2 regions of the Sporosarcina sp. GTC18466 genome follow, and region 1 is predicted to be linked to the other one. Evidence: riboswitches for the same ligand, from Rfam matches in the RefSeq annotation. Region 1 holds a riboswitch; the other holds the start of a gene.
The links. A riboswitch is a leader RNA that binds a small molecule or an ion and turns the genes downstream of it on or off. The one in region 1 is predicted to bind lysine.
Positions count from the first base shown of each region.

Region 2: linked by a shared signal. The riboswitch ahead of ACZ5FK_RS15475 (Na+/H+ antiporter NhaC family protein) and the one ahead of dapA (4-hydroxy-tetrahydrodipicolinate synthase) in region 1 are both predicted to bind lysine.

Region 1 is NZ_AP044037.1:2,663,305-2,669,029, reverse strand. It holds gene ACZ5FK_RS13200 (MarR family winged helix-turn-helix transcriptional regulator) at 105-527, shown strand; gene ACZ5FK_RS13195 (hypothetical protein) at 767-1,012, shown strand; gene ACZ5FK_RS13190 (MgtC/SapB family protein) at 1,093-1,776, opposite strand; gene ACZ5FK_RS13185 (hypothetical protein) at 1,914-2,141, shown strand; gene ACZ5FK_RS13180 (hypothetical protein) at 2,184-2,306, opposite strand; lysine riboswitch at 2,726-2,903, shown strand; gene dapA (4-hydroxy-tetrahydrodipicolinate synthase) at 3,023-3,934, shown strand; gene uvsE (UV DNA damage repair endonuclease UvsE) at 3,970-4,935, opposite strand; gene ACZ5FK_RS13165 (ABC transporter ATP-binding protein) at 5,035-5,725, opposite strand, start outside.
Region 2 is NZ_AP044037.1:3,088,029-3,093,753, forward strand. It holds gene ACZ5FK_RS15460 (sulfite exporter TauE/SafE family protein) at 1-130, shown strand, start outside; gene ACZ5FK_RS15465 (bifunctional metallophosphatase/5'-nucleotidase) at 132-1,499, shown strand; gene yunB (sporulation protein YunB) at 1,550-2,332, shown strand; lysine riboswitch at 2,898-3,071, shown strand; gene ACZ5FK_RS15475 (Na+/H+ antiporter NhaC family protein) at 3,199-4,782, shown strand; gene ACZ5FK_RS15480 (sodium-dependent transporter) at 4,971-5,725, shown strand, end outside.

The DNA.
Region 1 (5,725 bases):
ACAGCATATGAAACATAAAGTCAATTTATAGACACATCCTGCTCATTTTGTGCAAGTGATTTTTTGATATAATTAGCGTACGAACTAAGTACGGGGGGATTTCTATGATAGAGAGCGAAATCCGTCTTCTTTTGCAAACCATCGCCATACAGACCCGTAAACGGTACGCTCAGCAGCTTCGGGAAATCGGCCTTCATATCGGACAGGAGCTGGCCCTTTCCCATCTATGGGAGCAGGACGGCATTACCCAGTCACAGCTTAAACAGAAAACCGGCTCCGAGGCCTCCACGATCAGCAACATGCTCCGAAAGCTGGAGCAGGACGGTATTGTCTATCGGAAGACTGACGAAGTGGATCACCGGATTTCAACAGTTTACTTGACGGAAAAAGGAAGGCAGTTGCAAGAGCCCGTGGAGCTGATTTGGAAAGAGCATGAGAAGATGATGTTCAAAGGCATGCTGCCTGAGGAGCTGCAGATGATGCGGCGTTTACTGCAGCAAATGACCGAGAACTTGGATATACAATAATAGTTTTGATGAACAGCGAAAACTCCCGGCCACCACAACCGGGAGTTTTCGTTTCTTTTTGGAATGGAATGGCGGGAAAAGTTTCCCTAAGGAAAGATTATAGGATGCTCGCGGAAATTGCAACTCTTATCTCTGTTGGATGAAAGGCATGTCTCCCTCTTGACAGGTGGAACGGATATGCTATCATGGCCATAAGTAAATGTTGCACTAGGGAAACTTTTAAAGAGGGAGTAATGTTCATGGGGTTTGAACTTGAGCTGTTCATCTTGCTTGCAGCAAATATCATAGGCACTTCCATATTCGGGAAATTCGAGACGGAGACGCCATGGTGGCGCCTGTCCCTGAAATGGTTCATCGTCCTTGCTGTCACATATGGACTTTATCGCCTGGCTGGCCATTGGTCTATCGCTTTTGTGCTGTTTTGCCTTTCCGCAGGCTCTGTCTATCATTTCATCTGGTGCCGCCGCCACGGATCCATCCGCTGACTGCGACTCCTAGGAAGAGGCTCTATGCGATTAGAGGGTGGCGCCTGGATGATGAGCCATGAGAGGATGACCGCAAGCTATCACTTCAATACCCGTATGCCTGTCACCCCTTCAATCTGCTGCAACATGCCAATGACCGTGTTCTCATCCCACCGTTTCGACGGCTGAAGTTTTATCAAAATGCTGTAGCCGGTTTCCGATTCGCCTTTTTGCAGTTTAATTTGATAGTCCTTGATGGGAAGTCCAGCTTTCGTCATGACGGAAATAATCTGTTCAATCGCTTTCGTCTCGGTGACATCTATGCGAAGGCGCATCACTTTCGGGATGACCGGACTGAACAGGCGTTTCAAAAACTCGAGTCCCAAAATGACAAGAAGCCCTGCAGTGATACTGATCGTATACATGCCAGCGCCGACCGCAAGCCCGATGCCCGCAGTCGCCCAGATGCCGGCAGCTGTTGTCAGCCCCCGGATGGACGTGCGTTGCACAAGGATCATGCCCGCGCCTAGGAACCCGATGCCGCTCGGAATGGATGCGGCAATCCGGCTCGGATCCAGCTTGATATTTTCCCCGATTACGTCCTGAAAGGCATATTTTGAGACGATCATGAACACGGCGCTTCCGATCGCGACAAGAAAATGCGTACGCAGTCCAGCTTCCTTGAATCGTTTTTCCCGTTCCAGTCCGATCAGTGCGCCAAGCGCTCCCGCGACAATCAGCCTGATAATATATTCCACATCCATCGACATCCCGATCACACCCATCTATTCTCCGTTTTACCTCATCCCTTCCCCATCTTGCTTTCAGCTAATCAATTGCGGACCTGAAATCCAGTTATCATATGCAACTTTTGTGTATTGCCGGTATGATTGGATCAGGTGCAGACAAGGAGGTGAGCCGAATGGGAAAATGCACAATCGACCATACACAAGAGGACGTCCGCCAAAAATTGAAAGAGCAGCAGGCGTTCCTTCCCCCTGCCCTGCATGACTTGGTATCCGGATTTCTCAGACAGCCTCGCGGCCAAGAGGTGCTGAACGAAGTGTTTCATCTGTTGAAGAAATATGACCTGTCGACGGATGCCGAGCAAGAACGAAGGAACGAAGAGCTGAAGAAATGGGTGAAATAAAAAAGCGGAGGCAGGATGTCTCCCTCTCCGCTTCTTTCCCGTTCAGTTTGTAAATGACAAGATCGCATTTTTGCCAAAACGCTTCATAGCGTCTTTGGCTTCCAATTCAAGTGCAAATTCGAAAATCCGTACATTCTGCTGTTCAAACAATGTGATGACCCACATGTCTAACCGCTCCTTTGATAATAGTTTTGCGCTTCCTGGACATTGTGACGATCGTCTGTTGCTATCTCCATCATACACGCTTTCGCTTTGCTTGGAAGGGCTGTTGTGAAGGGTTTCACAAATCAGTCATACTCAAGCGCTTACATATGAAAGGTTTGTGAATTCCCTTTTCAAAGGCTGTAAAACCGGCTGCAAGGGAGCTGTGTATGTGGTGAATCAAACAGGATCCTTGCCGTTTTTCAAGATCGATCCGAACAGATCCGTTGAACCCGCTGGCTTGTGTTCCGGAGCAGTAATCCGATTATATATATGTGTGTTTTCATATTAATTTCACAATCCGGATAGTAGCCTGTTGCATTTCCTTCTCGGAACGGGTACAGTAGTAGTAATTTAACATTCACTTATTTCGCAAGTTTTGAAGTAAGGATAGAGGCGCAAAAACCATTAGTACCTAGTCAGAGGATGATGAGATCCCGTGAAGACTAGTGGAAAGGGGAATTTGCCGAAGTGGAGAGACCTCATTGTCTCGAAGCTGGTTCTGTGCTGAACAAGTGCAGGATTGTCATATAGGAAACTATATGGAGGGCTATCTGATGCAAGAAATACACCAAGTATTTCTAAGCAGCAACGGACCCTCGTTGCTGCTTTTTGCGTTCCGCGTTTCATGCCCTTCTCCCTCTATGGTTTGAAAAAAACAGATAAGGATGTGGAGAAAGATGAATTTTGGACAACTTGTAACTGCTATGGTGACCCCTTTTGATGAACACGGAGAGATCGACTACCCCGCGACCCGGAACTTGATCGAGCATTTGATTGCGACTGGAACGGACGGTATCGTCGTTTCAGGCACAACCGGAGAATCCCCGACCCTGACGAATGATGAGAAGGTGGAACTATTCCAGTTCACGGTGGAAGTTGTGCGTGGCCGCATTCCCGTCATTGCCGGCACCGGCTCGAACAACACAAGGGAATCGATCGAATTGACAAGACAGGCGGAGCTTTCTGGCGTCGACGGAGTCATGCTCGTCACGCCGTATTATAATAATCCTTGCCAGGAAGGCCTTTATACGCATTTTAAAACAATCGCCGAATCCACCGCTCTGCCGGTCATGCTTTACAATGTGCCGGGCCGCAGCGTCATCTGCATGAGCCCGGAGACGATCATCCGTCTTGCAGACATCCCGAACATCGTAGCCATCAAAGAGGCGAGCGGCAATCTGGATGCGATGGCGCGGATCATCGAACGGACGCCTGAGGACTTCTCCCTATATAGCGGAGACGATGCATTGACCATTCCTGTACTCGCAATCGGCGGCGTCGGAGTCGTTTCTGTCGCTTCGCATATTGTCGGAAGAGACATGCAGTCCATGATCCAAAGCTTCAAGCGCGGCCAGATGAACGAGGCATCGCGCCTCCATCGTCGTTTGCTGCCAGTCATGAAGGCCCTTTTCGCTGCGCCGAATCCCGCTCCGACAAAAGCGGCATTGAACTTACAGGGCATTCCTGTCGGCGGCGTGCGTCTGCCGATGATGCCGCTGAACGACGATCAGCTGCATGCCTTGCGCGAAAAGCTGCCGTTCGTTCCTGCGACGTATCCGCAGATGGCCCAGAATATTATCGGCTTGTAAACTGGAGAACGGCCCGTCTCATGAGGGCCGTTTTTTCATTTTATATAAAATGAAGATCCGTCGATGATTTCAATGTCTCCCCTCTTCTTCACATCCTCCATAAGCGCGAAAAGGGCCGCATCTTTCTTCTTCGCTTCAATCATGCAGTCGATTTGCGAAACGCTTCCGCGGATCCCCTGCAAGAAGTCAAAAAACATATCCGGGTCTACGTAATCCGCATGGTGGCGGAATTCCTTCTCGCTTTTCGGACTGGAGATATGCATCTTGATCGGCAGCGTCGAGTCCTTCCAGGTGGAGACGACGCGGGCCCACTTATCTTCCCAAGCCTCCTCGTAGTGATGTGCTTGGTGGTGATGATAGTCGAAGACGAGCGGGATGGAGAGCTTTTCACAGAGATACAATGTATCTTCCAAGGTAAAGGATGTGTCGTCATTCTCCAGCATGATCATCTGCTGGATTGCCCTTGGGATATCGCTCCAGTTGGAAATGAACCGCTCCAGCGAATCGGCAGTGTCCTTGTAGTTGCCGCCTACGTGAAGGACGCATCGGTTCACCGGCTCGATCTTCATGCCCTTCAGCAACTGGTAATGCGTTTTCAAAGAGGTTACTGAATTGGCCAGCACTTCCGGTTTCATTGAATTCAGCACGACAAAATGATCCGGATGAAAATCGACCCGCATTTCGTGCTCTTTGACAAAGGCTCCGATCTCCCGCAGCTTTTCCCGCAGTGGACGCATATAATCCCAGCCCGCGAGCTCTTCATGGTTGGCGAGCGGTATCAGTCTTGAGGAGAATCGATAAAAATGGATGTCGTTAAATGCGTTATGCTTCAGCAGCCTGAGCGTGTTTTCCAAGTTTGTCTGTGCAATCCGTTCCAATTTGCGGATCGCCGCCTCGCGGTCCCCGATTTTCTGGAACTGTGCGAACGTCATCGTTTTGGATGGGGAAGCGTTTTCCAGCTCCATACTCATCGCCACGTAGCCGAGACGCACTTTCGTCACATCCTCACCTCCAACTATGTACTCCGCTTAGTCTTTGCCCAGGATGGATAACTATGCAAAAAAGCCAGGCATCCCGCTAGGAGACACCTGGCTTTCCATTTACATGGCGGGGCGGTCTGAGAACTGGCTGTAGTACAAATCCGCATAGAACCCTTTCTGCTCAAGCAGTTCTTCATGGGTTCCCTGCTCAATGACTTTCCCTTGATCCATGACAAGAATAAGGTCTGCGCCTTGGATTGTGGACAGCCGGTGGGCGATAACAAAGCTCGTACGCCCTTCCATCAGCCGGTTCATCGCCTGCTGGATGAGCAGTTCCGTCCGCGTATCGACGCTTGACGTCGCTTCATCCAGAATCATGATTGCCGGATCCGCAAGAACCGCGCGGGCAATCGTAATGAGCTGCTTCTGGCCTTGCGAGACATTCGAAGCAGATTCATTGAGCACCGTATCGTACCCTTCCGGAAGCGTGCGGATGAACTGGTCGGCGCGCGCCGCCTCTGCCGCTTCCATGATCTGCTCTTCTGTCGCATTTTTATTGCCGTACGCAATATTGTCTTTGATTGTCCCGTTAAAGAGCCATGTATCCTGCAGAACCATTCCGAAATGGCTGCGCAGTTCCGGTCGTGACATATCCCGCGTATCCACTCCGTCAATCGTGATCCGTCCGCCATCCAGTTCATAGAAACGCATGAGCAAGTTGATGATAGTCGTTTTCCCCGCTCCGGTCGGCCCGACAATTGCGACTGTCTGACCCGGTTTTACATGGACATTCATATCCTCAATCAGTAAA
Region 2 (5,725 bases), 420 kb from region 1:
CGCGTATATCGGCGGGACGATCGGATCCATGCTGAACAAGAAGATGAACTCAGATACGCTTGTCACAGTTTTGCGGATCATGCTCCTATTATTCGGACTCAGATCGATCTATGAAGGGATTTGGGGATGACATGAAGAAGAGGGAACTCCATATTTATCACACAAATGACATTCATAGCCATTTTGGCAACTGGCCGCAGATCGAACGGTTTTTCATCGAATCAAAAGAAAGGCATCTCGCTGACGGGGATGCCTGTTTTCTATTCGACATCGGCGATCACGTCGACAGGTCCCATCCGTTCACGGAAGGGACGTCCGGCAAAGGGAATGTCGCTTTGCTCAACCGGGCGGGCTATGATGCGGTGACCATCGGCAACAACGAAGGGATAACACTGTCCAAAAACGCGCTTGGCACCTTGTATGCGGGGGCGGCGTTTGACGTCATTGTCGCCAATTTGCGGGAAGTGGACGGCACGCTGCCGAAATGGGCAGACCTGTATAAAATATATGAGGCGCGCAGCGGACTGCGCATCGGCGTCATCGGTGCCACTGCCGTCTATACGGCCTTCTATTCACAGCTCGGCTGGCGCATCGAGGAACCGCTTGGCCTGCTCGTTGAACTGGCGGAGGAACTGCGGGAGCGAACGGATTTTGTCGTGTGCCTATCGCATCTCGGCATGCATGAAGACAGGAAGCTGGCGGGCCTGACGGATGCCATCGATCTGATTTTAGGAGGGCATACCCATCATTTATTTCCGGAAGGGGAATGGGCGAACGGCACGCTGCTCGCGGCGACCGGGAAATTCGGCGATTATGCCGGACATGTGACTGCTGAATTCGATGAAAGCGGAGCACGCACGTCGCTGCAAGCAGCTGTTTTGCCAGCTGCGGAGCTGCCGAGGGAAGAGGGAGACACCGAAACGGCCGCTGAACTGATGCGCCGGGGAAAAGAGGCGCTGAAAGATCGTGTCTTCTACAGTACCGAGGCGTTGCCAAACGAATTGTTCGGCAACAGCGGGCTGTCAACGTTTTTCGGAGAAGCGTTGATCGCCTACACCGAGGCGGATTGCGCTCTATTCAATGCGGGTATCTTCCTCGGCGGGCTGCAGGAAGGATGGGTGACGAAAGGCGATCTGCATTCCATTCTGCCGCATCCGATCAACCCGTGCGTCGTTACATTGACAGGCGCGCAGCTGAAAGAAGTATATGAATTGTCGCTGAATCCCGAATGGCCGCCTTCCGAAATCAAAGGTCTCGGTTTCCGCGGAACGATCATGGGCTCGCTCATCTGGGAGCAGCTGGAGATGGTGGATGGACAGCTTGTCATCCGCGGAGAAGCGGCTGACGATTCAAAGCTGTACCGGCTTGTGACGCTCGACATGTTCACGTTCGGCTTTTTCTTTCCGCAGCTGCAGGAAGCGCCGAAGGAATACATCATGCCCGAGTTGATCCGGGATGTCGCCGCATGGTACGGGAAAGCTCGGCTGGCGGGGAATTGATGGTATAAAACGGCCTTTCTTCTGCATATTTTGTAGCAGGAGGAGTCGTATTGAAATTCTACGGTCAAGCCCCGCGCAAGTCAAAACAGCGGAACAGGAAGAAAAGGCGATGGATCCCCCCGCTTCTTCTGCCTGCGTTCCTGCTATCCATTGCGTTGTTTTTATATTACATCAATTCTCAGCTGACCCCCATTTACATACGATACGCGGAAATGGAGACGGAACGGATTGCCGCATATGTCATCACCCAAGCGATCAAATCGCGGAGTACGGAAGTGTACAACGCCAATGATGTCATCAAAAATGTTCCAAACGAAACAGGCGTCATGGTGACGACCCAATTCGATACGGAAATCATTAACCGGACAATGGCTGAAATCCACAGCCTGGTCGAGACGCATCTGGAATTGGCGGAGGGCGGCAATCTCGACTTGCTGCCCATGGGTGAAAACGTCGAATATGACCCGAAAGCGATGGAAAGCCACGGCGGCGTCGTTTTCTATGTGCCCGTCGGCCAAGCGACCAACATCCCGCTGCTCGGAAACCTCGGGCCGAAAATCCCCATCCGCTTCCACGTCATCGGCAACGTGCACACCGACGTCGAATCGAGCGTGGAAGAATTCGGCATCAACAACGCCATTGTCGAAGTGAACATCATCGTCAAAGTCAACGTGCAGATCATCGTTCCCCTCGCGACTCGAACGAGCACAGTCGAACAGAAGATCCTCGTCGCCTTCGGCATGATCCAAAGCCCGATCCCGCAGATTTACAATCAAGGCGGAGGCAACCCGCCGCAAATCGAAGTCCCCATGCCGCTGAAAGGCGGACAATAGATAGGGAACCGCCGGCCACAAGAGGCTGGCGGTTTTTTGGGGGGGACGTGATTAACATGATGAGGACGTGGAATGGCTGCTTTGATGCAGGGGATATAGGTGCTTGATTTCTGTAAACGATCGTTCCTCTGGCTAAATGGGCGTTCATCGGTCGTAAACGGTCGTTCATCTGGCTAAACAGGCGTTCGCGGGTCGTAAACGGTCGTTCCTCTGGCTAAACGGGCGTTCGTTGGTCGTAAACGGTCGTTCCTCTGGCTAAACGGGCGTTCGCGGGTCGTAAACGGTCGTTCCTCTGGCTAAACGGGCGCACGCCGGTCGTAAACGGTCGTTCCTCTGGCTAAACGGTCGTTCGACAGCCATAAACGGTCGCTCGCCTGGCTAAATGGGCGTGCGCGGGTCGTAAACGGTCGCTCATCAGCCATAAACAGCCTCTGCCTATCTGCCTATAAACAGCCGTCCTCCCAACCAACTCCCCCCAGCCAAGTTGCAAGAACTTTCCGCGTTTACTGCAACCCCTTGATTTCTCCGTAAAAGCTTGATAATCTTATACACAACAGAGGAACATCGATTAGGTAGAGGCTGCGATGCTTATGAGTCGCATGCGCGAGGGTGACGCCGTTGACCGCATGTAAAAGGAAGCATTGCCGAAGCTGAATGGGTTGTCAGGCCCTTCAAGCTGGGGTCATTCCGAACAGGGATGGCACTGTCATGCATTTGCGCATGATGAGCTACACATCGTACGTTAGATAACGAACGTTTTATCCAACAGACGAACAGTAGACAGCCGATACCAGGTCGCATAGTGCGACGGGGTATCGGCTTTTCATTTTCTTCTACAGATCCTCGGATGAATAGGAGGAGTTAGTATGATTGGAACATGGGTATCGATTGTACCGCCGCTCATCGCGATTTTGATGGTACTGGTGACGAAAAGGGTTTTGCTGTCGCTCGGCAGCGGGATTGTGGCGGCTGCTTTGCTCGTCGCGTCATTTTCACCAGGGGAGACGCTCCGGCAGCTATGGTCGGGGATGATCGTGTCCTTCTGGTCGGATGGCGAATGGAATACGTATAATATTTTCATCATGCTCTTCATTCTGATGCTCGGCGTCATCACGGCGCTTGTCAGCCTGTCCGGCGGCAGCCGGGCGTTCGCGGAGTGGGCGGTGAAGCGCATCCGCACAAAACGGGGCGCGAAATTGCTGACGTTCATCGTCGGCATCCTGATTTTCGTCGATGATTATTTCAATGCGCTTGCGGTCGGCCAGATTGCGCGTCCGATCACGGACCGCCATCAAATCTCCCGGGCGAAACTTGCGTATTTCATCGACTCGACATCCGCTCCGGTCTGCGTCATCTCGCCGATCTCGAGCTGGGGCGCATTCCTGATCGGCCAGCTGGCCCTGATCCTCGGTTCGACGGCCGCGCTGAATTATTCGCCGCTGTCTGCATTTATGCTCATGGTGCCGATGAACTTCTATGCGATTGTCACGCTTGCCATGGTCATTTTCTTCGCCTGGACGAACATCGATTTCTTCACAATGAAGAAACACGAAGAACGCGCGGAGCAGACGGGTGAATTGTACGATGCATCAAAAGACATTCCCGGCCAGCTCAAAGATGAGTTCCCGGTCCATCCGTTCGGGAAAGTGCGCGACCTGATTGCGCCGATCATCACGCTCGTCGCGGTGACGTTCGGGATGATGATCTATACAGGGTATACGATCGGCGGATCGGCGAGCATCTGGTCGATCTTCGAGAATACGGATGTGCCAAAATCGCTGGTGACCGGCGGAATTGCGGGTATCCTGATCGCTGTCATCCTCTATGGCACGCAGATGAAGAAGAATGAGACGGCATCAGCCGGCCTCGTCGGAAAAGCGTTCATCAGCGGGTTGAAGGCGATGATGCCTGCGGTTTTGATTTTGATTTTCGCGTGGTCGCTCACGCATTTGATCGACATTCTGGAGACGGGCCAATTCCTTTCCAGGGTGGTCAGCGAATCGAACATCCCGGTCACGTTCATACCGGTCCTCATGTTCGTCCTTGCCGGCCTGATGGCATTTGCGACAGGCACTTCCTGGGGGTCGTTCGGCATCCTCTTGCCGATCGCAGGCACGATCATGCTGAATGCGGAACCTGAATTGTTATTGCCGGCGCTGTCTGCGGTGCTTGCAGGAGCAGTATTCGGAGATCATTGTTCCCCGATATCCGACACGACAATCCTCTCTTCGACAGGGGCAGGCTGCAATCATATGGACCACGTTTCGACACAGCTGCCGTATGCATTGATTGCGGCAAGCATAGCGGCTGCCGGTTATTTGATCCTTGGCCTGACAGGCACTGTCTGGTTCGGGCTTGCCGGGATTGTATTCATCGTCGCTATGCTGTTCACCTTCTGGGCTGCCAGAAGCAGGAAAACGGGCTCAGCGGAGGCAGTCCGGCAAAGTTGATAGAATGGACGAAAGGATGGCAAATCTGCCATCCTTTTTCTTTTAAAAAACTTTATTGTCGAATTAAATATTGTTTTGACAATAATTTAAACGATGTATATACTAGACACTAAGATTATATAGTAATCTGAAAACATATAACTTTTGCTCCCTTTTAAAAGGGAGGGAAGGGAAAGGGGGAAAACTATATGGAACAGCGTTCACAATGGGGGACGAGAGCCGGTTTTATCATGGCAGCGGTCGGTTCGGCAGTCGGGCTCGGCAACATCTGGCGTTTTCCGTACGTAGCGTATGAAAACGGCGGAGGGGCATTTTTTATACCATACTTATTCGCATTGCTGACAGCCGGAATCCCGATCCTGATCATGGAATTCACAATCGGCCACAAGTATCGCGGTTCTGCACCGCTCTCTTTCTTCCGCATGAGCGGCAAGAAGGCGGAGTGGATCGGCTGGTGGGGGATTTTCGTCTCCTTCGTCATCTCGACGTACTATGCGGTCATCATCGCATGGGCGATGAAGTACACAATCTATTCATTCACCAAGGCGTGGGGGGACGATACGACAGGGTTCCTCTATAATAAGGTCTTGCACCTGGCAGAAAATCCTGGAGATATCGGAGGGCTTGTGCCGGGCGTCCTGATTCCGCTCGTTCTCGTATGGGCCATCGCGCTCATCATCTTGTTCTCCGGCGTCAAGCGAGGCATCGAGCTGGCGAACCGGATTTTCATCCCGACACTGATTGTCGTGTTCTTGCTCGTCGTCGTGCGTGCTCTCACGCTGGACGGGGCGGCGCTTGGACTTGAGGCGTTTTTCAAGCCTGATCTGAGCCAGCTCGCAAACTCGAAAGTGTGGGTGGCAGCTTATGGCCATATCTTCTTCAGTCTATCGATCGCCTTTGCGATCATGATTACGTATTCGAGTTACTTGCCGAAGAAGTCGGA